Bosea vaviloviae: one gene and its partner. The protein of the gene in region 1 interacts with the protein of each later gene in a pairwise test. Links are inferred from orthologs where the notes say so. Each region holds a gene or a part of one and is shown on either strand. Other genes may lie near its edges.

The links.
Region 2: the proteins of BHK69_RS19965 (region 1) and BHK69_RS29300 interact in binary tests that used the Escherichia coli proteins (3 or more experiments, as listed by UniProt). The link is inferred for Bosea vaviloviae from one-to-one orthologs.

The regions. Positions count from the first base shown.
Region 1 is NZ_CP017147.1:4,362,413-4,373,258, reverse strand. The notes cover bases 5,086-8,048. They hold BHK69_RS19965 (sulfate/molybdate ABC transporter ATP-binding protein), read right to left. Parts: upstream 7,109-8,048; coding sequence 6,062-7,108; downstream 5,086-6,061. Other genes in these bases: cysT (sulfate ABC transporter permease subunit CysT), read right to left, coding at 8,009-8,048; cysW (sulfate ABC transporter permease subunit CysW), read right to left, coding at 7,123-7,962; BHK69_RS19970 (OsmC family protein), read right to left, coding at 5,434-5,871; BHK69_RS19975 (sulfurtransferase), read right to left, coding at 5,086-5,437. In the rest of the region: BHK69_RS19995 (SulP family inorganic anion transporter), read right to left, coding at 1-1,420; BHK69_RS19990 (quinone oxidoreductase family protein), read left to right, coding at 1,558-2,532; BHK69_RS19985 (hypothetical protein), read left to right, coding at 2,769-3,143; 30S ribosomal protein S12 methylthiotransferase RimO, read right to left, coding at 3,149-4,468; more of BHK69_RS19975, read right to left, coding at 4,568-5,085; more of cysT, read right to left, coding at 8,049-8,854; BHK69_RS19950 (sulfate ABC transporter substrate-binding protein), read right to left, coding at 8,858-9,895; siroheme synthase CysG, read right to left, coding at 10,159-10,846. UniProt on the Escherichia coli protein: Part of the ABC transporter complex CysAWTP involved in sulfate/thiosulfate import. Responsible for energy coupling to the transport system.
Region 2 is NZ_CP017147.1:6,306,856-6,317,587, forward strand. What follows is about bases 5,366-8,214. They hold BHK69_RS29300 (glutamate-5-semialdehyde dehydrogenase), read left to right. Parts: upstream 5,366-6,093; coding sequence 6,094-7,335; downstream 7,336-8,214. Other genes in these bases: proB (glutamate 5-kinase), read left to right, coding at 5,366-5,974; BHK69_RS29305 (nicotinate-nucleotide adenylyltransferase), read left to right, coding at 7,350-7,961; rsfS (ribosome silencing factor), read left to right, coding at 8,143-8,214. In the rest of the region: BHK69_RS29255 (saccharopine dehydrogenase family protein), read right to left, coding at 1-165; BHK69_RS29260 (TetR/AcrR family transcriptional regulator), read left to right, coding at 271-885; hisC (histidinol-phosphate transaminase), read left to right, coding at 941-2,014; BHK69_RS29270 (DUF1801 domain-containing protein), read left to right, coding at 2,046-2,456; BHK69_RS29275 (hypothetical protein), read right to left, coding at 2,681-3,040; BHK69_RS29280 (DUF6481 family protein), read right to left, coding at 3,450-3,827; rpsU (30S ribosomal protein S21), read right to left, coding at 3,914-4,177; BHK69_RS29290 (cold-shock protein), read right to left, coding at 4,334-4,543; more of proB, read left to right, coding at 4,850-5,365; more of rsfS, read left to right, coding at 8,215-8,442; 23S rRNA (pseudouridine(1915)-N(3))-methyltransferase RlmH, read left to right, coding at 8,518-8,997; BHK69_RS29320 (murein hydrolase activator EnvC family protein), read left to right, coding at 9,057-10,418; BHK69_RS29325 (S41 family peptidase), read left to right, coding at 10,418-10,732. UniProt on the Escherichia coli protein: Catalyzes the NADPH-dependent reduction of L-glutamate 5-phosphate into L-glutamate 5-semialdehyde and phosphate. The product spontaneously undergoes cyclization to form 1-pyrroline-5-carboxylate.

The DNA of each region.
Region 1 (10,846 bases):
CCTGCGTGCTCGCGCCGAAGAACAATGGCCCGCTGATCTTGTAGTGGAAGACGTCGCCATTGTGCTGGCCCGCGACACCCGTATCGGCCTCATCCTCCTCGGAGGCGGCCTCCATGCCGGCCTCGACCGTCACGACCTGCGCCATGCGGTGCATGAAGATCAATGAGCCGAGCACGACGCCGACGCCGATACCCACCATCAGATCCTCGAACATCACCAGCAGGAAGGTCGCGAGCAGAACGACGGCGTCGGCGCGCGAATGCTTCAGGATCGCGGCGAAGGCCGCCTTCTCCGCCATGTTCCAGGAGACGACGGCAAGCACGCCCGCCAGCGCAGCGAGCGGGATATAGGTCGCCAATGGCGCGGCGATCAGCATGAACAGCAGTATGAACAGCGCGTGTAGCATGCCGGCGACCGGCGTGACGCCGCCGGCCCGCACATTGGTCGCCGTGCGCGCGATGGTGCCGGTGACGCAGATGCCGCCAAACAGCGAGGACGCCATGTTGGCGACCCCTTGAGCGACCAATTCCATGTTCGAGCGATGCCGGCGCCCGGTCATCCCGTCCGCGACCACGGCCGAGAGCAGCGATTCGATGCCTCCCAGCGCCGCGATCGAGAGCGCGGCGGGCAGAATTGCGATCAGCTTGTCGCGGGTAAAGCCAGGCCAGTGCGGGGCGGGCAGGGCGCTCGGGATGCCGCCGAAGCGCGTGCCGATCGTCTCAACCGACAGCTTCAGCAGGAAGACCAGCGCAGCTGTCGCTGCGACTGCGATCAAGAGCCCGGGCCATCTCGGCCGAATGCGCTTGAGACCCAGGATGATGCCGATGGTGAGCAGCGAGAGCGCCAGGGCCGCGGGATTGAGCGTGCCGAGCGCGCCGATGAGCGCCTCCAGCTTGGGCAGCAGCGCCGCCGGCTCCTTGCCCGGCAGCGTCAGCCCGAGCAGGTCGCGGATCTGGCTGGCGAAGATGATGATGGCGATCCCGGTGGTGAAGCCCACCAGCACCGGATGCGGGATGTAGCGGATATAGGTGCCGAGCCTCAGCAACCCGATGGCGATCAGGAGCGCGCCCGCGATCAGCGTCGCCAGTAGCAGCCCATCGAAGCCATGCTGATCGATCGTCGCCGCGATCAGGACGATGAAGGCTCCCGCCGGCCCGCCAATCTGATAACGGCTGCCACCCAGCGCCGAAACGAAGAAGCCGCCGACGATGGCCGTGAACAGGCCCGCCGCCGGTGTTGCTCCGCTGGCGATGGCGATCGCCATGGAAAGCGGCAGAGCAACGATCGCGACAGTGAGCCCGGCCAGCGCATCGGCCTTCAACCGGTCGAAGCCGTAGCCTTCATGCAGCGCCGAAACGAGCTTGGGGGTGAATTGCGTGAGAATATCGGCGTTGCCGCCACGGGCCGTTTGCTCGGTCATGTCACGCGCCCGCCCCGCATGCGCAAGTTTCGCGAGTCCGACTCGGCGCTGCACGCCGGTCCCCCGCGCAGTCCAGCCGTTGCACGGTACGGATGCAAGTCCCTATGGTCCCGTCTTCAAATCAGGGAGTTGGATTCATGGTCAAGGCCATCCGCGTTCACAAGGTCGGCGGCCCCGAAGTGCTGCAATGGGAAGATATCACGCTGCCCCAGCCGGGGCCGGGCGAGGTGTTGGTCACGAACCGGGCCATCGGCCTGAACTTCATCGACACCTATTTCCGCACCGGCCTCTACGCCGTCCCGCAACTGCCCTTCGTACCCGGCAATGAAGGCGCGGGCGAGGTTCTGGCGGTCGGCCCCAATGTCACCGAGTTCAAGGTCGGCGACCGCGTCGCCTATGTCGCGACGCTCGGTTCCTATGCCGAGGAGCGCATCGTCGCGGTCAATTCCGTCGTGGCGCTGCCGGATGCGGTCACCTATGAGGCCGCCGCCAGCATGATGCTGAAGGGCATGACCGCGGAATACCTGCTCCACCGCACCTATAAGGTGAAGCCGGGCGACATCATCCTCGTCCATGCTGCGGCCGGCGGCACCGGGCTGATCCTGTGTCAATGGGGCAAGGCGCTGGGCGCGACCGTGATCGGCACCGTCGGCTCCAAGGAAAAGGCCACGCTCGCCAAGGCGCATGGCGCCGACCACACCATCCTTTATCGCGAGGAGAACTTCCCGGCCCGCGTCAAGGAGATCACCGGCGGCAAGCTCTGCGCGGTGGTCTATGACGGCGTCGGCAAGGACACCTTCCTGCCCTCGCTCGATTGCCTGAGCCCCTTCGGCGTGCTGGCGAGCTTCGGCAATGCGTCGGGCGCCGTCGAGCCCTTCAATCTCGGCCTGCTCGGGCCGAAGGGCTCGCTCTACGTGACCCGGCCGACGCTCTTCACCCATATCGCCAAGCGCGAGACCATGATCGAGATGGCGGCCAATCTGTTCGGCGCGGTCGCGTCGGGCGCCGTCACCGTGCCGGTCAACGCGACTTTCGCGTTGCAGGACGCAGCCAATGCGCATCGCGCGCTTGAAAGCCGCGGCACCACCGGCTCGACCGTCCTGATCCCCTAGATCCGGATGATTTCAGCTGGGATCACAAAGTGATCCCAGCTGAAATCTGAATCCGTCTCTCATCTAAGAATGAGAGCAGGATCAATGCGAAAAACCGGTTCCCACTTTTTCGCATCCTGCTCTTAGGCGAGTCTCAAAGCCGGTGTGAGAAAAATCGAACCGGCTTTGAACCTGTTCGGCCCGGCCTGCGACCAATGAGGGTCAGCACATGCTGATCCTCATTCGGGAGACAGGTCATGAACCGGACCATTCGTTTCGCGGGGCTCGTCTTAGCTTCGCTCACCATTTCGACAGTTGCCATGGCCCAGCAGGGTGGCGGCGGAGGCCGTGGCGGTGACGGCGGCAATGGCGGCAACGGAGGAGGGGGTGGCGATCCCTCTATCCTGCAGGTGCTGCGCGAGGATCACGCCAGGGCCCGCCTGACCCGTGCGGTCGAGATGCGTCGCGCCGGTACGGGCTGCCTCACCCATGTCTGCAACGAACCGCCGCCGCAGCGTCAGCGGCCCGTGCGCCAGGTCGCGGACACCGGCAATGCCTGCGCCGGTGGTGAGGTCTTCGCGGTGCGCGGCCGGGGCGGCCAGATCATCCGCTATTTCTGCGAATATCCGTGAAGGTCCTAAACCGCGACGCCGTGCAGGTCATAAGCGTCGGCCCGCTCGATCTTCACCGTGACGATGTCGCCGGCCCTAAGCGGCCGGCGGCTCGCGACATAGACATTGCCGTCGATCTCGGGCGCGTCCCATTTCGAGCGGCCCTTGGCGACGGTCGGGCCGGCCTCGTCGATGATGACGGAAATGCGCTTGCCGACGCGGTTCTTGACGATGCGCGTGCTGATCTCGGCCTGCGCCTTCATGAAGCGGTGCCAGCGCGCCTCTTTTTCCTCTTCCGGAACCAGAGCGAGGCCCAGATCATTGGCCGGCGCGCCCTTTACAGGCTCGTATTTGAAGCAGCCGACGCGCTCGAGCTTGGCTTCCTTCAGCCAATCGATCAGGAACTGCACATCCTCCTCCGTCTCGCCGGGGAAGCCGACGATGAAGGTCGAGCGGATGGCGAGATCAGGACAGATCTCGCGCCATTTGCGCAGGCGGTCGAGCGTGCGATCCTGATGAGCCGGCCGCTTCATCGCCTTGAGAACATTGGGAGAAGCGTGCTGGAAGGGGATGTCGAGATAAGGTAGGATCAACCCCTCCTGCATCAGGGGGATGACCTCGTCGACATGCGGATACGGGTAGACGTAGTGCATCCGCACCCAGATGCCCATCTGGCCCAATTCACGCGCAAGCTCGAAGAAGCGGGTCCGAACTTCGCGGTCCTGCCACATCGAGGGCGCGTATTTGATGTCGAGGCCATAAGCGCTGGTGTCCTGCGAGATCACCAGCAGTTCCTTGACGCCGGCCTTCACCAGCTTCTCGGCCTCGCGCAGCACCTCGCCGATCGGCCGCGAGACCAGATCTCCGCGCAGCTTCGGGATGATGCAGAAGCTGCAGCGGTTGTTGCAGCCCTCTGAAATTTTCAGATAGGCGTAGTGGCGCGGCGTCAGCTTGATGCCATGGTCAGGGACAAGGTCGACGAAGGGGTCGTGCCGTGGCGGTACCGCCTGGTGCACGGCCGAGACGACGCTCTCATAGGCCTGAGGGCCCGTGATCGCGAGCACGTTCGGGAAGGCATCGCGGATCTGCTCGGGCTCGGCGCCCATGCAGCCGGTGACGATGACCTTGCCGTTTTCCGACATGGCCGCCCCGATCGCCTCCAGCGATTCCGCCTTGGCGCTGTCGAGAAAGCCGCAAGTGTTGACGATCACGAGATCGGCGCCCGCATGTGACTTGCTGAGCTCATAGCCCTCCGAGCGCAGCGAGGTGATGATGCGTTCGGAATCGACCAGGGCCTTGGGGCAGCCCAGCGAAACGAAAGAGATTTTCGGCGCGACGGCGTTCATCGGCAGGCGACTCGACAATTCTGAAAGGAAGCGGCGCGGCATGGCTCGCGCACGGCGCTTCCTTTGAACCGTTTCAGCCTGTTTGGCAAATCTGGAAGGTTATGCCGCGGCTTCCGTCGAAACCGGACGCGCCTCGTCCTGCGTCCAGTCGGTCATCGAACCATCATAGAGCGCGACCTCCTCGCGGCCGAGCACCTCGGACATCACGAACCAGTTCAGCGCCGCCGTGTGGCCGGTGTTGCAATAGGAGATCGCCGGCCCGTTCGGCACGCCGGCAAACAGCGTGGACAGATCGCGGATTGGCTTCAGAGCGCCTGTCCCGGGGTCGAAGGCTGCGGCATAATCGCGCGAGACCGCTCCCGGGATATGCCCGGCACGCGCTGCCTCGGCGGCCTTCTCGCGGCCCTCGAAATAGCTCGCTGAACGCGCATCGACCAGGGTCGCGAGCTTGCTGCGCGAAGCCACGAGGGTCGCATCGGTGTTGCTGCGCAATTGCTGTTGCATCACGACCGGATAGGGATCGGTCGATTTCGGAGCGGATGGCCCGGTTTCGACCGGGCGCTGCGGATCGGCGCTCCAGGCCTTGAAGCCGCCGTCGAGAATGGCCTGCTGGCCGTGACCGATCAGCTTCAGCGTCCAGTAGACCCGCGCGGCGGCGGCAAAGTCGGTCGCGCTGACGCCGGCCGGCACGATGACGACGTCGTCATGCGGCTTGATGCCGAGCCGTCCCGCGAGCGCGGCCAGATGCTCAAGCGACGGCAGCATCCCCGGCGCATTGCCGACCTTGGCGCGCCAGCCATCGGCGGCATAGTCGCTGTGCACGGCGCCGGGAACATGTCCCGCTTCATACGCCGCCTTGCCGCCGCCATCGACCGAGGAACGGATGTCGACGACGACCAGGTTGCTGTCGCCCAGTCGCTGCCCGAGAGCCTCGGGCGTGATCAGTCCGGAGAATTGGGTTTTGCTCATTCGGCCGCCACCTTCTGCAATTCGTCGACCACATCGAGCGTGTAGCTCATCTCAGCTGTCGCCCCGAGCATGATCGAAGCCGAACAGTATTTTTCCTTCGACAATGTGACGGCCCGTTCCGCCTTCGCTTGCGATAGCCCACGCCCGGTGATCTTGTAGGCGAGGTGGATCTTGGTGAACACCTTGGGGTCTTCGGTGGCGCGTTCCGCCTCGACCTCGACCTCGCAACCGGTGACGCTCTCGCGGCCCTTCCGCAGGATCTGCACGACATCGAAGCCGGTGCAGCCGGCCAGCCCGATCAGCAGCATCTCCATCGGCCGGATGCCGATGTTGCGGCCGCCATATTCAGGAGCGCCGTCCATCATCACGGCATGGCCGCTACCGGCCTCGCCCATGAAGGCCATGCCCTCGACCCATTTCGCCCGCGCTTTCATCGTTCGCTCCTATGCAAATCACCAGAGCAGGATGCGAAAAAGTGGGAACCGGTTTTTCGCATTGATCCTGCTCTCACTTTTAGATGAGAGACGGATTCAGATTTCAGATGGAATCACTCTGTGATTCCATCTGAAATCATCCGGCTCTCGCACCTAGGCTAGCGGCTGGTGAAGGCCGAAGCGAGACCGCTCAGGCTGCCGCGAACAGACTGCCATGGGTGATGCGCAAGCGGATGCGCTCGCCGATCGCCGGCGCGACCTGGCTCGCCAGGTCCACGTCGAGGCGCTTCGCCAGCCCCTGGACCGCGACCTCGGCGCGTCGCAGCGGGCCGTTCCGGCGCAGATGCTCGACGACGCCAGGCAGCGCCAGCGGCAGATCGTCGACGATGCGCAGATGCTGCGGCCGGACATAGAGCGCAGCCTGTCCGCCCTGGTTCTGCGACAACCCGCCCAGCACCGGTCGATCGCCGAAAAAGGCCTGGCTGCCGACGACCTTGACCGGGAGCTTGTTCACCTCGCCGAGGAACTCGCAGACAAAGGGCGTCGCCGGATGGTCATAGACATCATCCGCCGAACCGACCTGCTCGATACGGCCGTCATTCAGGATCGCGACCCGGTCGGCGAGTTCCAGCGCCTCCTCCTGGTCATGCGTGACGAAGACGGTGGTATGTCCGGTGCGGCGGTGCAGATCGCGCAGCCAGGCGCGCAGGTCCTTGCGGACCTTGGCGTCGAGCGCCCCGAAAGGCTCGTCGAGCAGCAGCACCCGCGGCTCGATCGCCAGCGCGCGAGCCAGCGCCACGCGCTGGCGTTGGCCGCCCGAAAGCTGGCTCGGATAGCGCTTGTCGAGGCCGGGCAGTTGCACGAGCTCGAGCAGGTCACCGACCCGCTTTCTGATCTCCGCCGGGTCCGGCCGTTCCGCGCGCGGGCGCGACTTCAGGCCGAAGGCGACGTTCTCTCCGACCGTCATGGTCCGGAACAGGGCGTAATGCTGGAAGACGAAGCCGATCCGCCGGTCGCGCAGCGAGAGATCGCGCATATCGGTCTCGCCGAACAGCACGCGGCCCCGATCAGCCTGTTCGAGGCCGGCGATCAAGCGCAGCAGCGTCGTCTTGCCTGAGCCCGAGGGGCCGAGCAAGGCGACGAGTTCGGCAGGCTGGATGTCGAGCGAGACGCCGCGCAAGGCAGCGAACGCGTCGAAGCGCTTCTCGATCGATTCGATGGTGACTGCGACCGACATGCTTGCGTCCTTCATCAATGGCGGCGGCTGGCGGCGATGGAATCCGAGTAGCGCCATTCCAGCAGCGTCTTGAGCGCGAGCGTGACGAGCGCCAGCCCTGCCAGAAGCGAGGCGACGGCAAAGGCCGCTGCGCTCATGTACTCGTTGTAGAGAATCTCGACATGCAGCGGCATGGTGTTGGTCAGCCCCCGGATCTTGCCGGAGACGACCGCAACCGCACCGAACTCGCCCATGGCGCGCGCGTTGCAGAGCAGCACGCCATAGAACAGGCTCCACTTCACATTGGGAAGCGTGATCGTCAGGAAGGTCCGCCAGCCCGAAGCGCCGAGCGTCAGCGCCGCCTCCTCGTCGGCCGAACCAAGCGATTGCATATGCGGAATCAGCTCGCGTGCGACGAAGGGGAAGGTCACGAACACCGTCGCCAGGACGAGACCGGGCAGGGCGAAGACGATCTGCACGTCATTGGCCTTGAGCCAGGCACCGAAATAGCCTTGCGCGCCGAAGAGCAGCACGAAGACGAGGCCCGAGATCACCGGAGACACCGAGAAGGGCAGGTCGATCAGGCTGATCAGCAGGTTCTTGCCGCGAAACTCGAACTTGGCGATCGCCCAGGCGGCTGCGATGCCGACGACGACATTGAAGGGCACGGCGATACCGGCGACCAGCAGGGTGAGATGGATCGCCGCGACCGCATCGGGCTCGGTCACGGCCGCCTTGTAAGCCGTCCAGCCACGCGCACCCGCCTCGACGAAGACCGAGGCCAGCGGCAGCAGCAGGAACAGCGCGAGAAAGGCGAGCGAGACCGCAATCAGCACAGTCTTGACGATAACGCCTTCGCCGCGGATGCGGCGCATATCACGCTTCCGGGCCGTGTCGGTTCGGAATTGGGGCAGAGTTGCATCAGACATCGCCGAACCTCCGGCGGGCCCGCGCCTGGATCAGGTTGACGAAGACGATGAGGGCAAAGGAGATCAACAGCATCAGCATCGCAACGACGGCGGCGCCGGCATAGTCGAATTGCTCCAGGCGGATCACGATCAGCAGGGGCGCGATCTCCGAGACCATCGGCACATTGCCGGCGATGAAGATCACCGAGCCGTATTCGCCGACCGCGCGCGCAAAGGCGAGGACGAAGCCGGTCAGCAACGCCGGATAGATCGGAGGCAGGATCACCGTGAAGATGGTGCGCCAGCGGCCGGCCCCGAGCAGCGCCGCGGCCTCCTCGACATCGGCCTGCATCTCCTCCAGCACCGGCTGCACGGTGCGCACGACGAAGGGCAGGCCGACGAAGATCAGCGCCACCATCACGCCGAGCGGCGTATAGGCGACCTTGATGCCATAGGGCGCCAGCAAGCTGCCGACCCAGCCATTGGGCGCATAGATCGCCGTGAGCGCGATGCCGGCGACCGCCGTCGGCAAGGCGAAGGGCAGGTCAACCGCTGCATCGATGAAACGACGACCCGGAAACTCGTAACGCACCAGCACCCAGGCGAGGATCATGCCGAAGACGGCGTTGACGCAGGCAGCGAACAGAGCTCCCAGAAATGACAAGCGCAGCGCTGCCAGCGTACGCGGCGAGGTTGTCACTGCCCAGATATCGGCCGGGCCGGCGCTCGCCGCCTTCAGCGCCAGCGCCACCAGCGGCACGAGCACGATCAGGGACAAGGCGCTCAGCGTGATGCCGAGCGCGATGCCGAATCCTGGCAGGATGCTCGGTTGCCGCCAAACTGAGGTCGCCGCCGCCATCAGCTAGCGCGCCGGCTTGTAGAGCTGGTCGAAGGTGCCGCCGTCGCCGAAATGGGCCGGCTGCGCCTTGGCCCAGCCGCCGAAGTCCTTGTCGATCGTGACCAGCTCGAGCTTTGGGAAGTTCGCGATGTCCTTGGGGGCGGCCGCCTCGACATTGCGCGGCCGATAATAGTTCTTCGCGATGATCGCCTGGGCCTTCGGCGTGTAGAGGAAGTCGAGATAGGCCTGTGCCTCAGCCCGGGTGCCCTTGGCGTCGACATTGGCGTCGACCAGCGCGACCGGCGGCTCCGCCAGGATCGAGAGGCTCGGCACGACGATATCGAACTTGTCGGCGCCGAATTCATGCAAGGCGAGGAAGGCCTCGTTCTCCCAGGCCAGGAGCACGTCGCCGATGCCGCGCTGGGTGAAGGTCGTGGTCGCGCCGCGCGCGCCGGTGTCGAGCACGGGCACGTTTGCCAAAAGCTTGCCGATATAGTCGCGGACCTTCGCCTCGTCCTTGTTGAAGGCCTTGTCGGCATAGGCCCAGGCGGCGAGATAGTTCCAGCGCGCCCCGCCCGAGGTCTTCGGGTTCGGCGTGATGATCTGCACGCCCGGCTTGACCAGGTCGCCCCAGTCCTTGAGCGCCTTGGGATTGCCCTTGCGGACGAGGAAGACGATCGTCGAGGTGTAGGGCGAGGAGTTGTTGGGCAGGCGCGTCTGCCAGTTTTCCGGCAGCTTCTTCGAGCGCTGGGCGATGGCGTCGATGTCGCCTGCGAGGGCGAGCGTCACCACATCCGCATTGAGACCATCGATGACGGTACGGGCCTGTGCGCCCGAGCCGCCATGGGACTGGCGGATGGTCGTGATCTTCTTGGCGTTCTTCGCGTTCCATTCGGCGATGAAAGCCGCGTTGAGGTCGCGGTAGAGCTCCCGCGTCGGGTCGTAGGAGACGTTCAGCAACTCGGTCTGGGCGCGTGCGCCGGCCACGACGCCGAAGCACAAGGAGAAGGCCCCGAGCACGAGCCCGGCTCTAAGCACACGGCGAAAGATAGGTTGCGTCATGTCAGGGCTCCGTTGCGGTCAATGCCGGAGGCTCGCTAGGAACCGCCGGCATTCGTTCTTAATAACAAACGAAACGTACTGAATTTTCGCACCAGCCTCAACGGCATGCTGCAGCAGGCCCGTTCCAAACTTGAACCCTATGGGAGAAAACGCGTCTCCCTTGAAGGCGTTCCACCGTATTTTTGGTCAGGCATTTTCCGCGCAACGAGATTTGCGGGCAGATCAGGCATAAATCCAAATAAGCCGTTGTGGCAGCGCCGAATTCAGGCCCGGCGCAAATCCTGCGATACGCTGGTGGCGGCTACCGCCCCCAGCGCATGCCCCACCAGGACGAGCACAGGCCCCTTGGCCGGCAACTGGGTGAGCATATCAGGCAATGTCGCGATCGTCGCGGCCACCCGGACTTCGTCCGGCCGCGTCGCCGCCAGCACGGCAACGGCCGGTGTCTGCGGATCGAGCCCGGCCGCCACGGCGCGGTCGCGGAAGCCTGCGAGCGTGGCGCGGGCCATGTAGATCACCGTCGTCGCATAGGGATCGGCCATGGCCTGCCAGTCGAGATCGTCAGGCAGGTCGCCGCTGCGGGCATGGCCGGTGACGAATTGCAGGCGGCGCGCATGGTCGCGATGGGTCAGCGACAGGCCAAGCGAGGCCGCAGCCCCTTGCGCCGCCGAGATGCCGGGCACGATCGCGACCGGGATATTGGCGGCGGCACAGGCCTCGATCTCCTCGCCGGCGCGGCCGAAGATGCCGGGGTCGCCGCCCTTGAGGCGCACGACATGCTTGCCCTGACCAGCCAGTGCGACGATCAGGGCGTTGATGTCACTCTGTTTGACGGACGGCCCATAGCCGGTCTTGCCGACCAGCATGCGCTTGGCTTCGCGGCGGGCGAATTCCAGCACGCCAGACGAGACGAGGTCGTCATACAAGATGATGTCGGCGCTCTGCAGTGCG
Region 2 (10,732 bases), 1.9 Mb from region 1 along the record:
GGGGAAGCCGGCCGCCGCCAGCTTGGCTGCGTCGCGCCCTATAGCGATGGCCGTGAAGCCACGTCGCGACAGCTCCCGGACCACGAAGCGGCCGGTATGTCCGGAGGCCCCGTAGACCGCAACCGCCGGCCGGACGCTCTCTGCTCTCAAAAGCTGCTCAGTCATGTTTTCCTCCGCGCTACAGACCTGTCTGTTCCTTTTAGCTACAGACAGGTCTGTAGCGCGTCAAGCGCGAAGCTGCTATCTCTGCCGATGCCAGGAGGACGACACATGAAGACTGAGCAGGAGGGCGGCCGGCCCAACGCGGAAACCGGCCAGGTCGGCATGCGCGAGCGAATCCTCGCGATCGCCTCCGACCTTTTCTACCGTCGGGGTGTGCGTGCTGTCGGCGTCGATCTGGTCGTCGAGGCGGCAGGCATCGCGAAGACGAGCCTCTATCGTCACTTTCGAACGAAGGACGACCTTATCGCCGCGTTTCTGCAGCGGGAGGACGAGGATTTCTGGGCGTGCTGGGATCGCGTGGCGGCGCCCCATGGACAGGACGGCGAAGCCGAGCTCGCGGCGCATATGGGCTGGATCGGAGAGCGGGTCGGCCGCCCCAATTATCGCGGCTGTCCCCAGCTCAACGTCGCCGCAGAGTTTCCTGACGAGGATCACCCGGCTCGGATCGTCGCCCGAACGCACAAGCAGGAACTGCGTCGCCGTCTGCGCGGCATCGCCGAGCGACTGCAGGTCGACCGGCCCGACGAGCTCGCCGCCCAGCTGGCGGTGGTCATCAACGGAGCCTTTGTCAGCTCCCAGATTCTGGCCGACGACGACGCGACGGCGATCCTCCTCCACATGGCGCGCGCCCTGATCGCGGCGGCCAGAAGGTCGCGAACTTGACCGCAGGAATCCGAACCCTCATCACGCGATGGACATGGCAGCAGGAGAGGCTTGCATGAGCCGCTATTGGTCGGAACTTGCCCGGGGTCTGTCGCCCTATGTGCCGGGCGAACAGCCCCGGATTCCAGGGCTGGTGAAGCTGAACACCAATGAAAGCCCATTTGGGCCATCTCCAATGGTGCTCGAAGCCATTCGGTCCGCCGCCGCCGACACGCTGCGCCTCTATCCGGACCCACAATCCACGCGCCTGCGGGAGGTGCTGGCCGAGCATCACGGCGTCGCGCCCGAACAGGTTTTTGTCGGAAACGGCTCAGACGAGGTGCTCGCCCACACCTTCGCGGCGCTGCTGAAGCAGCCCGAGCCCCTGCTGTTTCCCGACATCACCTACAGCTTCTATCCCGTCTACTGCCGGCTGTTCGGCATCGCGCATGAGACGGTCCCGCTCGACGGCGCGATGCGCGTCCGCATCGCCGATTATCTCGACCGGGGCGGCGCCATCATCATTCCCAACCCGAACGCGCCGACCGGGATCGCGCTGCCGCGGGCGGAGATCGAACGGCTCGTGAGCGCGCGGGTCGATGCGCCTGTGGTGATCGACGAGGCCTATGTCGATTTCGGCGCGGACAGCGCCATTCCCCTGATCCGCGACCATCCCAATCTGCTGGTGGTCCAGACCTTGTCGAAATCGCGCGCGCTCGCCGGCCTTCGCGTCGGTTACGCGATTGGCGATCAGGCGCTGATCGAAGCCCTGACGCGGGTGAAGGACAGCTTCAACTCCTACCCGCTCGGGCGACCGGCCCAGGCTGGCGCCATCGCCGCCATCCAGGACGAAGCCTATTTCGAGGAGACGCGATCGGCCATCATCGCCAATCGGGAGAGCCTGACCGCCTCTCTGATCCGGCTTGGCTTCGATGTGCTGCCCTCCAGCGCCAACTTCGTCTTCGCCCGCCACCCCTGCCATACCGGTCAGGCCCTCTCAGCGGCACTGCGCGAGCGCGCTGTGCTCGTCAGGCATTTCTCCGATCCGCGCGTATCCGGTTTCATCCGGATCACTATCGGGTCGAAGCCGGAACTCGACCGTCTGACGGAGGCGCTGGCAGAATGTCTTGCGACGCCGTCGCCAGTGTAGGGGCCGCGGCCAGCCAAGGAGGAGTGACGATATGAAGAAGAGCGCAACGACCACGGGCGAATCCCCTTCGAGCGAATCCCCAGCGCGATTGATCGATGCGAGAATCGCGGAACTGAGCGACTGGAGAGGCAAGACGCTCTCCCATATCCGTGCGCTCATCAGGCAGGCGGACCCCGAAGTAGTCGAGGAGTGGAAATGGCGGGGTGTGCCGGTGTGGTCTCACGCCGGAATCATCTGCACCGGCGAGACCTATAAGAGCGTCGTCAAGCTGACCTTCGCCAAGGGCGCCTCGCTCGAGGATCCGTCTGCCCTGTTCAACGCCAGCCTCGAAGGCAACACCAGACGCGCCATCGATCTCCATGAGGGCGATGACATCGATCAAGACGCCTTCAAGGCGCTCATCCGTGCGGCCGTGGCCCTGAACGGAGCTTCGGCCCGATAAGCGCACGCGGCGGCGGCGGCATGCTCACGAACACCCAATAGAAAAGCCCGCCGGGCTCGGGGCCGGGCAGGCTTTTCTTGAACCAGGAAATGATCGTGTCCGATCTCGGACAAGCAGACAGCTCAGAGCGTTTTCGAGCGAAGTGGATACCGGTTCGCGTGAAGAAAACGCGTCAAAACAAGGAGCTAGAGCAATTGAACGATCCAACTGGATCGGAAACTGCTCTAGACGCGCGCGGCGGCCTTCTTCGCCTTTTCGGCAGCCTTGGCGAGCTTTTCCGCCGCCTTGGCGATCTTGTCGGTGCTCGCCTTGGTCTTGGCGGCTTTCGCCGCGGCCTTGGCTTCGATCTGCTCGGCCTTGGCCTGTGCCTGCTCAGCCGCGACGATCGCCGCGGTCTCGGCTTCCACCGCTTCCTTGGCGAGGCGCTGCGCACGAAGACGGGCCGTCTTCTGCATCACGGCGTCGCGTTCGGCCTGTTCGGCCTCCATCGCGCGCGATGCTTCCTGTTTACGTGCGTCGGCCTTGTCGAAGGCCATTTGCGCCCGCCGCTTGATTTCGTCGGCGGAGAGTCCTCGCGTCGCCATGGCGGCTCGCTCCGATGCTGCGCTTGAGCCGAGAGGCGAATTCGCGTTTTGGACCGTGCGGCCCGAAACGACCCGTCTCTCTGAGAGGAGGCGTGTCACGCCGGCCGAGGCGTAGGGGCCAAGGCCGGAATCGTCGACTGCCGAGCCTCCTGCCGCCGATCGGCCGCGAGCGAGAACCCCGTCAGCTAGAGCGTTTTCGAGCGAAGTGGATACGGGTTCGCGTGAAGAAAACGCTTTAATACAAAGAACTAGAGCGGTTGAACGATCCATTTGGATCTGAAACTGCTCTAGAGCATCGTCAAGCGAGGCAGCTCGCGCCGCTTCGCCTTAAAGATAATGCGCTAAAAGTAAGAATCCAGGGCAACCGAGCGATCCAAGCGGACCGGATCGCCCTGGCAATCGTGTGATATCAGCGGCGGCCCTTGCCGGCGGCGCGGAGCTGGGCGTACTGCACGGCTTCCAGCAGCACCTTGCGCGGACGCTCGGCATCGCGGCGGGCCTGCTCGGCCTTGCGGGCGGCTTCGCGAGCGATCTCGGCCAGGCGCTCTTCCTCGGCGAGGCGGGCGGCCTCGATAACGGCCAGGCGCTCGGCTTCAGCCCGGGCAGCGGCCTTCTCTGCATCGCGAACCGCGCGCGCATCGGCAATGGCCTGGCGCTCCGCGCGGCGCTGCTGCATGATCGGGTCATCCGGACCCGGCCTCGCCTTGAAACGCTCAAGGAGCGCCTGCTTGGCGGCCGCGGAATTGGCCTTGCGATCAGTGAAGCTGCGGTCGTTCGGGTTCTTCAAGGCTAGCCTTCTCTCGTGTTGTCACGGGCGCGATCTGTGCCCCGCGAGGGGGCAATAATCCAGATCGCGCCGAATTGGTATCCAAATCAACGCGCAGGCGCTGCGCCTCCAGCGCGGACCGGCTTCGGCTTGGGCTTCGGCGCGGCGATCAAGCCTTCGCGCTGCATCTGCTTGCGCGCAACCTTGCGGGCGCGGCGGATGGCGTCGGCCTTTTCGCGAACGCGCTTCTCGGACGGCTTCTCATAAGCCGAACGGCGCTTCATTTCGCGGAAGACGCCTTCGCGCTGCATCTTCTTCTTCAGGACCCGGAGGGCCTGGTCGACATTATTGTCGCGGACGAGAACCTGCATGCCTGTCTCCTGCGTTTATAGTGACGGAAAAAGGGCCGGGCTATGAACCCCGACCCCTCATCGAACCGCATCGTCGTTGGACCGGAAGGTTCAGGCGCCAGTACATCCGTGGTCGCCGAACCCAAATTCCGATGCCGACAGATGCGGCTTAGCGGCTCACTCAGCGCGGAGCTGGTCGGCAGACATCTTGCCCGAGCGCTTGTCCTGCACCATCTCGTAGGAGATCTTCTGACCTTCCCGGAGATCGCGCATGCCAGCGCGCTCGACGGCGCTGATGTGGACGAACACGTCCTGCCCGCCATCATCCGGCTGAATGAAGCCGAAACCCTTGGTGGAATTGAACCATTTAACTGTGCCAGCGGCCATAACGAAACCTTTCGCTAAGTATGTGGGAGCGCGTGATCGCTCACGCGCAAATTTTCGATTTTTTGAGCGGTGAAGGTCGTCAGCAGGCGCACTCTCATGCGCGGGGCCACGTCGTTCGGCCTAAATATCGACAGGCCTCATATGGGCGCTTGAATCGCCATTGTCAATGCAACAGCGGATGAAACCGCTATAGGCATGGCCGCGCAGCCATCGGCGGCGCTTTACAAGCGCGCCGTTTTCGCCAACAGCCAGAGCCGCAAGTCTTGAAAGTTCAACAAGTCCTGAAAGTTCAAACCGGTCACAGCCGTGAAGACGCCGTCACTGAACCAGTTCCGCCGCATCGTCGTCAAGGTCGGCTCCAGCCTGCTCGTCGACCGGGCGCGCGGCCGTTTGCGCCAGGCCTGGCTCGCCGCGCTCGCTGAGGACCTCGCCGATCTGCACCAGCGCGGCGCCGATGTGCTCGTCGTCTCATCGGGCGCGATCGCGCTCGGGCGGACCGTGCTCGGCCTGCCCTCGGGGCCATTGCGGCTGGAGGAAAGCCAGGCGGCGGCGGCCGTCGGCCAGATCGCCCTCGCCCGGACCTGGGCCGAGGCGCTCGGCCATCACGGCCTCACTGCCGGCCAGATCCTGCTGACGCTCGCCGACACCGAGGAGCGCCGGCGCTATCTCAACGCACGCGCAACGCTGGGTCGCCTGCTCGATCTGCGCGCGATCCCCGTGATCAACGAGAACGACACCGTCGCCACCGCCGAGATCCGCTATGGCGACAATGACCGGCTCGCCGCCCGCGTCGCGACCATGGCCGGCGCCGACCTGCTGGTGCTGTTCTCCGATATCGACGGTCTCTATACCGCCCCGCCCCTCAGCGATCCCGGCGCGCGCCATATCCCGCTGGTCGAGCGCATCACGCCGCAGATCGACGCCATGGCGGGTGGCGCTGCTTCCGAACTCTCGCGCGGCGGCATGCGCACCAAGATCGAGGCCGGCAAGATCGCGGCCGCCGGCGGCACGCATATGCTGATTGCCGACGGGCGGGGGAAGAACCCGCTCAGTGCCATCGCCGATGGCGCGCGCTGCACCTGGTTCCTGACCGCCTCCACGCCCGCGACCGCGCGGAAAACCTGGATCGCCGGCTCGCTCGAGCCACGCGGCGCGCTCCATGTCGACGAGGGCGCGGCACGAGCCCTGCGTGGCGGGGCGAGCCTGCTGCCGGTCGGCGTCAGCCGGATCGAGGGCGATTTCGCGCGCGGCGACGCCGTGCTGATCCGCGATCCGCAAGGCGCGGTGCTGGGACGCGGACTCGTCGCTTATGATGCAAACGAGGCCGCGCTGGTGCTCGGCAAGGCCTCGCGCGACATCGAGGCCGTCCTGGGTTACCCCGGCCGCGCCGAGATGATCCACCGGGACGACATGGCCCTTGGCGTCAGCTAAGGTCTGGGCGTCGGTTAAGGTCTGAAGGCATAAAGGGTTTGGATAGGCCGGTCATGACGAGCGAGAGCGCCCTGCGCGTGGTCTCTTCCGACAAGGAGCGCGGCGATGTCGCGGCGCTGATGGGCGATCTCGGCCGGCGCGCGCGCGCCGCCGCGCGCCTGATCGCGCTCGCCCCGGCGACGAAGCGCGACGCCGCGCTCGTCGCGATGGCCGCGGCCCTGTGCGCCAATGCGGCAGAGATCCTCGCAGCCAACGCGCTCGACATCGCCGACGCCAAGGCCAATGGCCAGAACGCCGCCTTCATCGACCGGCTGCTGCTCGACCAGGCCCGCCTCGACGGCGTGGCCGAGGCCGTCGCGTCCGTGGCTGCCCTGCCTGACCCGGTCGGCCGCGTGCTGGCGAGCTGGACGCAGCCCAATGGCTTGCGCTTCGAGCGTGTCGCGACACCGCTCGGCGTCATCGCGGTGATCTTCGAGAGCCGCCCCAATGTCACGGCCGATGCCGGCGCGCTCTGCCTGAAGAGCGGCAACGCCGCGATTCTGCGCGCCGGCTCCGACAGTTTCCGCACCTCCTCGGCGATCGCCGCCGCTCTGCGCCAGGGGCTGGAGGCGGCGGGTTTGCCGGCCGACGCGATCCAGCTCGTGCCGACCCGTGACCGCGCGGCAGTCGGCGAAATCCTCAAGGGCCTCGACGGCCATGTCGACGTCGTCGTGCCGCGCGGGGGGAAAAGCCTCGTCGCCCGCGTCCAGAGCGATGCCCGCGTGCCGGTCTTCGCCCATCTCGACGGCAACTGCCATGTCTATGTCCATGCCAGCGCCGATCTCGCCATGGCCCGCGAGATCACCCTCAACGCCAAGCTGCGCCGCACCGGCGTCTGCGGCGCGGCCGAGACCCTGCTGGTCGACGAGGCCTGCGCGGCGACGCATCTCGCCCCGCTGGTCACCGCCCTGCTCGACGCCGGCTGCGCCGTGCGCGGCGACGCCGCGACGCAAGAACTCGACGCCCGCGTCACCCCCGCGACCGAGCAGGATTGGGCGACGGAATTCCTCGACCGCATCATCGCGGTGAAGCTCGTCGCAGGGCTCGACGCCGCGATCGACCATATCGAGCGCTATGGTTCGCACCATACCGAGGCGATCGTCGCCGACGACGCGGCTGCCGCCCGGCGCTTCCTCGCCGAGGTCGATTCGGCGATCGTGCTGCACAATGCCTCGACCCAGTTCGCCGATGGCGGCGAATTCGGCTTCGGCGCCGAGATCGGCATCGCGACGGGGCGCATGCATGCGCGCGGGCCTGTCGGCGTCGAGCAGCTCTGCTCGTTCAAATATCGTGTCCATGGCGACGGCCAGATTCGTTCGTGACGCAGAATCTTGCCTTGAGCAGCGATCACCTGCGGCTGCCGCCCCATGCGCCGGGCCTGCGCATCGGCCTGTTCGGCGGGAGCTTCAACCCGGCCCATGACGGCCACCGCATGGCGAGCCTGACCGCGCTGCGCCGGCTCCAGCTCGACCGCGTCTGGTGGCTGGTGACGCCCGGCAACCCGCTCAAGGACAACGCCGCCCTGCCGCCTTTGGCTGAGCGCGTCGCCTTCGGGCGCGAGATCGCCGACCATGCCCGCATCCATGTCACCGGGATCGAGGCGCGGCTGCGCACCCGCTACACCGCCGACACGCTGCGCGCGCTGAAGCTGCGCTGCCCCGGCGTCCACTTCGTCTGGCTGATGGGCTCGGACAATCTCGCCAGCTTCCATCGCTGGAACGAGTGGCGCGCGATCGCCCGGATGATGCCGATCGCGATCATCGACCGGCCGGGTTCGACCCATAGCTCGGTCGCCTCGCCCGCCGCCAACTGGCTCTCGCGCTGGCGGATTTCGGAAAGCCAGGGCGCCGCGCTCGCCGATGCGAAGCCGCCGGCCTGGATCTTCCTGCACGGCCGCCGCTCCGGCCTCTCCTCCACGCAATTACGCGAACAGGCCGAATCCGATTGAATTTTAGCCCCGCTGAGCGTAATTTGATCAGGTCGCGCTGTGAGCGCGTCGTGATCGAGAGGATACGGAACTGAACCGTTCAACCCTTGGTGAAGCCGAGCCCAAGCCGCTTCCCCAGGCCGCTGTGTCGGAAAACCCATCCGCCGACAGCGTAGCCCTCGCATTGCATGTTCTCGAAGAGATGAAGGCCGAAGACGTCACGGTCATCGACCTTGTCGGCAAGACCTCACTGGCTGATGCGATGATCATCGCGTCGGGCCGGGTGAACCGTCATGTCGCCTCCATCGCCGACAGCCTGGTCGAAGCCCTCAAGGCGTCGGGCCTGCCCACGCCCAAGGTCGAGGGCATGCCGGCCTGCGACTGGGTGCTGATCGACACCGGCGACATCATCGTCCACGTCTTCCGCCCGGAAGTGCGCCAGTTCTACAATCTCGAGAAGATGTGGGGCGCCGACAGGCCCAACGAGCGCCTCGTCAGCTGACCAACGCAGAATGCGAAAAGCGGGAACCGGTTTTCGCATTCTGCTCCAACGTTCCAGAACGAGAGACGCGCGCCGTTGCGCCTCGCCATCATCGCCATAGGCCGGCTCAAGGACGGGCCGGAACGTGAGTTGTGCGAGCGCTATCGCGAGCGCGCGCTGGCGCTCGGCCGCGGATTGGGCCTGTCCGGCCCGGAAATCGTCGAGCTCGCCGAGAGCCGCGGCCGCCGGCCCGACGAGCGCAAGCGCGACGAGGCCCAGGCCATCACCGCCAAGCTCACGCCCGGACTTCTGATCGCGCTCGACGAGCGCGGCCGCAGCCTGACCAGCGACGCCTTTGCGGCCAGGATAGCCACTGCACGCGATGCCGGCACGGCAGCCGCCAGCCTCGTCATCGGCGGCGCCGACGGGCTCAGCGATGAGATCCGCGACCGGGCCGATCTGACGATCGCGTTCGGGGCCTTGACCATCCCGCACCAGATCGTGCGCGCGCTGGCGCTCGAACAGCTCTACAGAGCCATGACGATCATCGCCGGACACCCTTATCATCGCGCATGAAACTATTCCGGCCCCTGATTCGCGGATGGCGCAGCCCGGCCCGCCCACGGCATCGCGGCATGCCGGATAAAGGCTTCCGCACATCCTATAGGCAGGCCCGCAAAGCCCTTACTGCCCTGTCGCTGGCCCTGTTCATCGCCTCTCTTCCTGCCGCCGCTCAATCCCCCGATCCCGAGCAATTGACCCGCGAGGCACAGGCCAAGCAGGTCGAGAAACAGGCCCGCGAGGCCGAACTCAAGGCGATCGAGCAGCGCCTGGCCGGCAATGCCGAGGCGCGCGGCAAGCTGGAGGCGGAGATCGCCGGCATCCGCGCCGACCGCGCCGCCCTCAACAAGGCCCTGCTCGAGGCGACCCAGCGCACCCAGGCCGTCGAGCGGCGCATCGGCGCGATCGAGGACAGGCTCGGCCTGCTGCAATCCAGCGAAGCGGCGATCCGGCGCTCGCTCGAAGGCCGGCGCGGCTTGATCTCCGAAGTGCTGGCGGCGCTGCAGCGCATCGGCCGGCGTCCGCCGCCGGCGGTGCTGGTGCGCCCCGAGGATATTCTGGAAGCGGTGCGGGCCTCGATGCTGCTGGGCGCGGTCGTGCCCGATCTGCGCCAGGAAATCGAGATCCTGGGTTCCGATCTCGGCGAACTGGTGCGCTTGCGCGAGAACATCACCGGGGACCGTAAGGCCATCACCACCGAGCTGGAGGGCCTGGCGACGGAACGTCAGCGCCTGGCCTCGCTGATCGAGGCCAGGCGCGAGCGTGAAACGGGCGCCGCGCGCGACGTCGAGGAGCAGCGCAGCGTCGGTGGCGAGCTCGCGGCGCAAGCGCGCTCCCTGCGCGATTTTGTCGAGCGCATGGAAAAAGAGATCTCGACGGCCAATCGCGCCGCCGAGACCGCGCGCCAGGCCCTCGAATCGGAAACCCGCGAGCAGCGCCAGCGCATGGCCGCGCTCGCCTTCAAGGACCCCGCACGGCTCGCGCCCAAGATCGCCTTCGCCGAGGCACGGGGCTTGCTTCCCCTGCCGGCGGCGGGATCACAATTGCGTGGTTTCGGCGAAAGTGACGGCGCAGGCGGCACGACGCGTGGAATATCTGTGAGTACGCGGCCCAATGCCCTAGTTTCGGCACCTTCGGACGCTTGGGTGGTTTATGCGGGTCCCTTCCGCTCCTTCGGGCAACTCTTGATCCTGAATGCCGGCGGGGGGTACTATTTGCTGCTGGCCGGAATGCAGCGCATCGATGTATCGCTGAATCAGTTCGTCCTCGCGGGGGAACCGGTTGCGGTGATGGGCGAAACGTCGGAAGCTGCCGCGACGATCGTAGGTTCTGGGACCGGACAACCGGTTCTTTATATAGAGTTCAGAAAAGACGGCGTTTCGGTCGATCCGGCGCCGTGGTGGACGAAATCGCAAGGCGAAAAGGTTCGCGGATGATGCGCAAGGTTTCCCTCGTTTTCGCCGGTGCGGTCATGGGCGCCGGCCTGACCGGTCTGGTCACCCAGACAAAGCTGTTCACCTCGACCAGCGCGGTCGCGGCCTCCGCCGAGGTCTATCGCAGTCTCAACCTGTTCGGTGACATCTTCGAGAAGATCCGCACCGATTATGTCGAGAAGCCGGATGAACAGAAGCTGATCGAGGCCGCGATCAACGGCATGGTCTCCTCGCTCGATCCGCATTCGGGCTATCTCGACGCCAAGAGCTTCCGCGACATGGACACCGACATGCGCGGCCAGTTCGGCGGGCTCGGC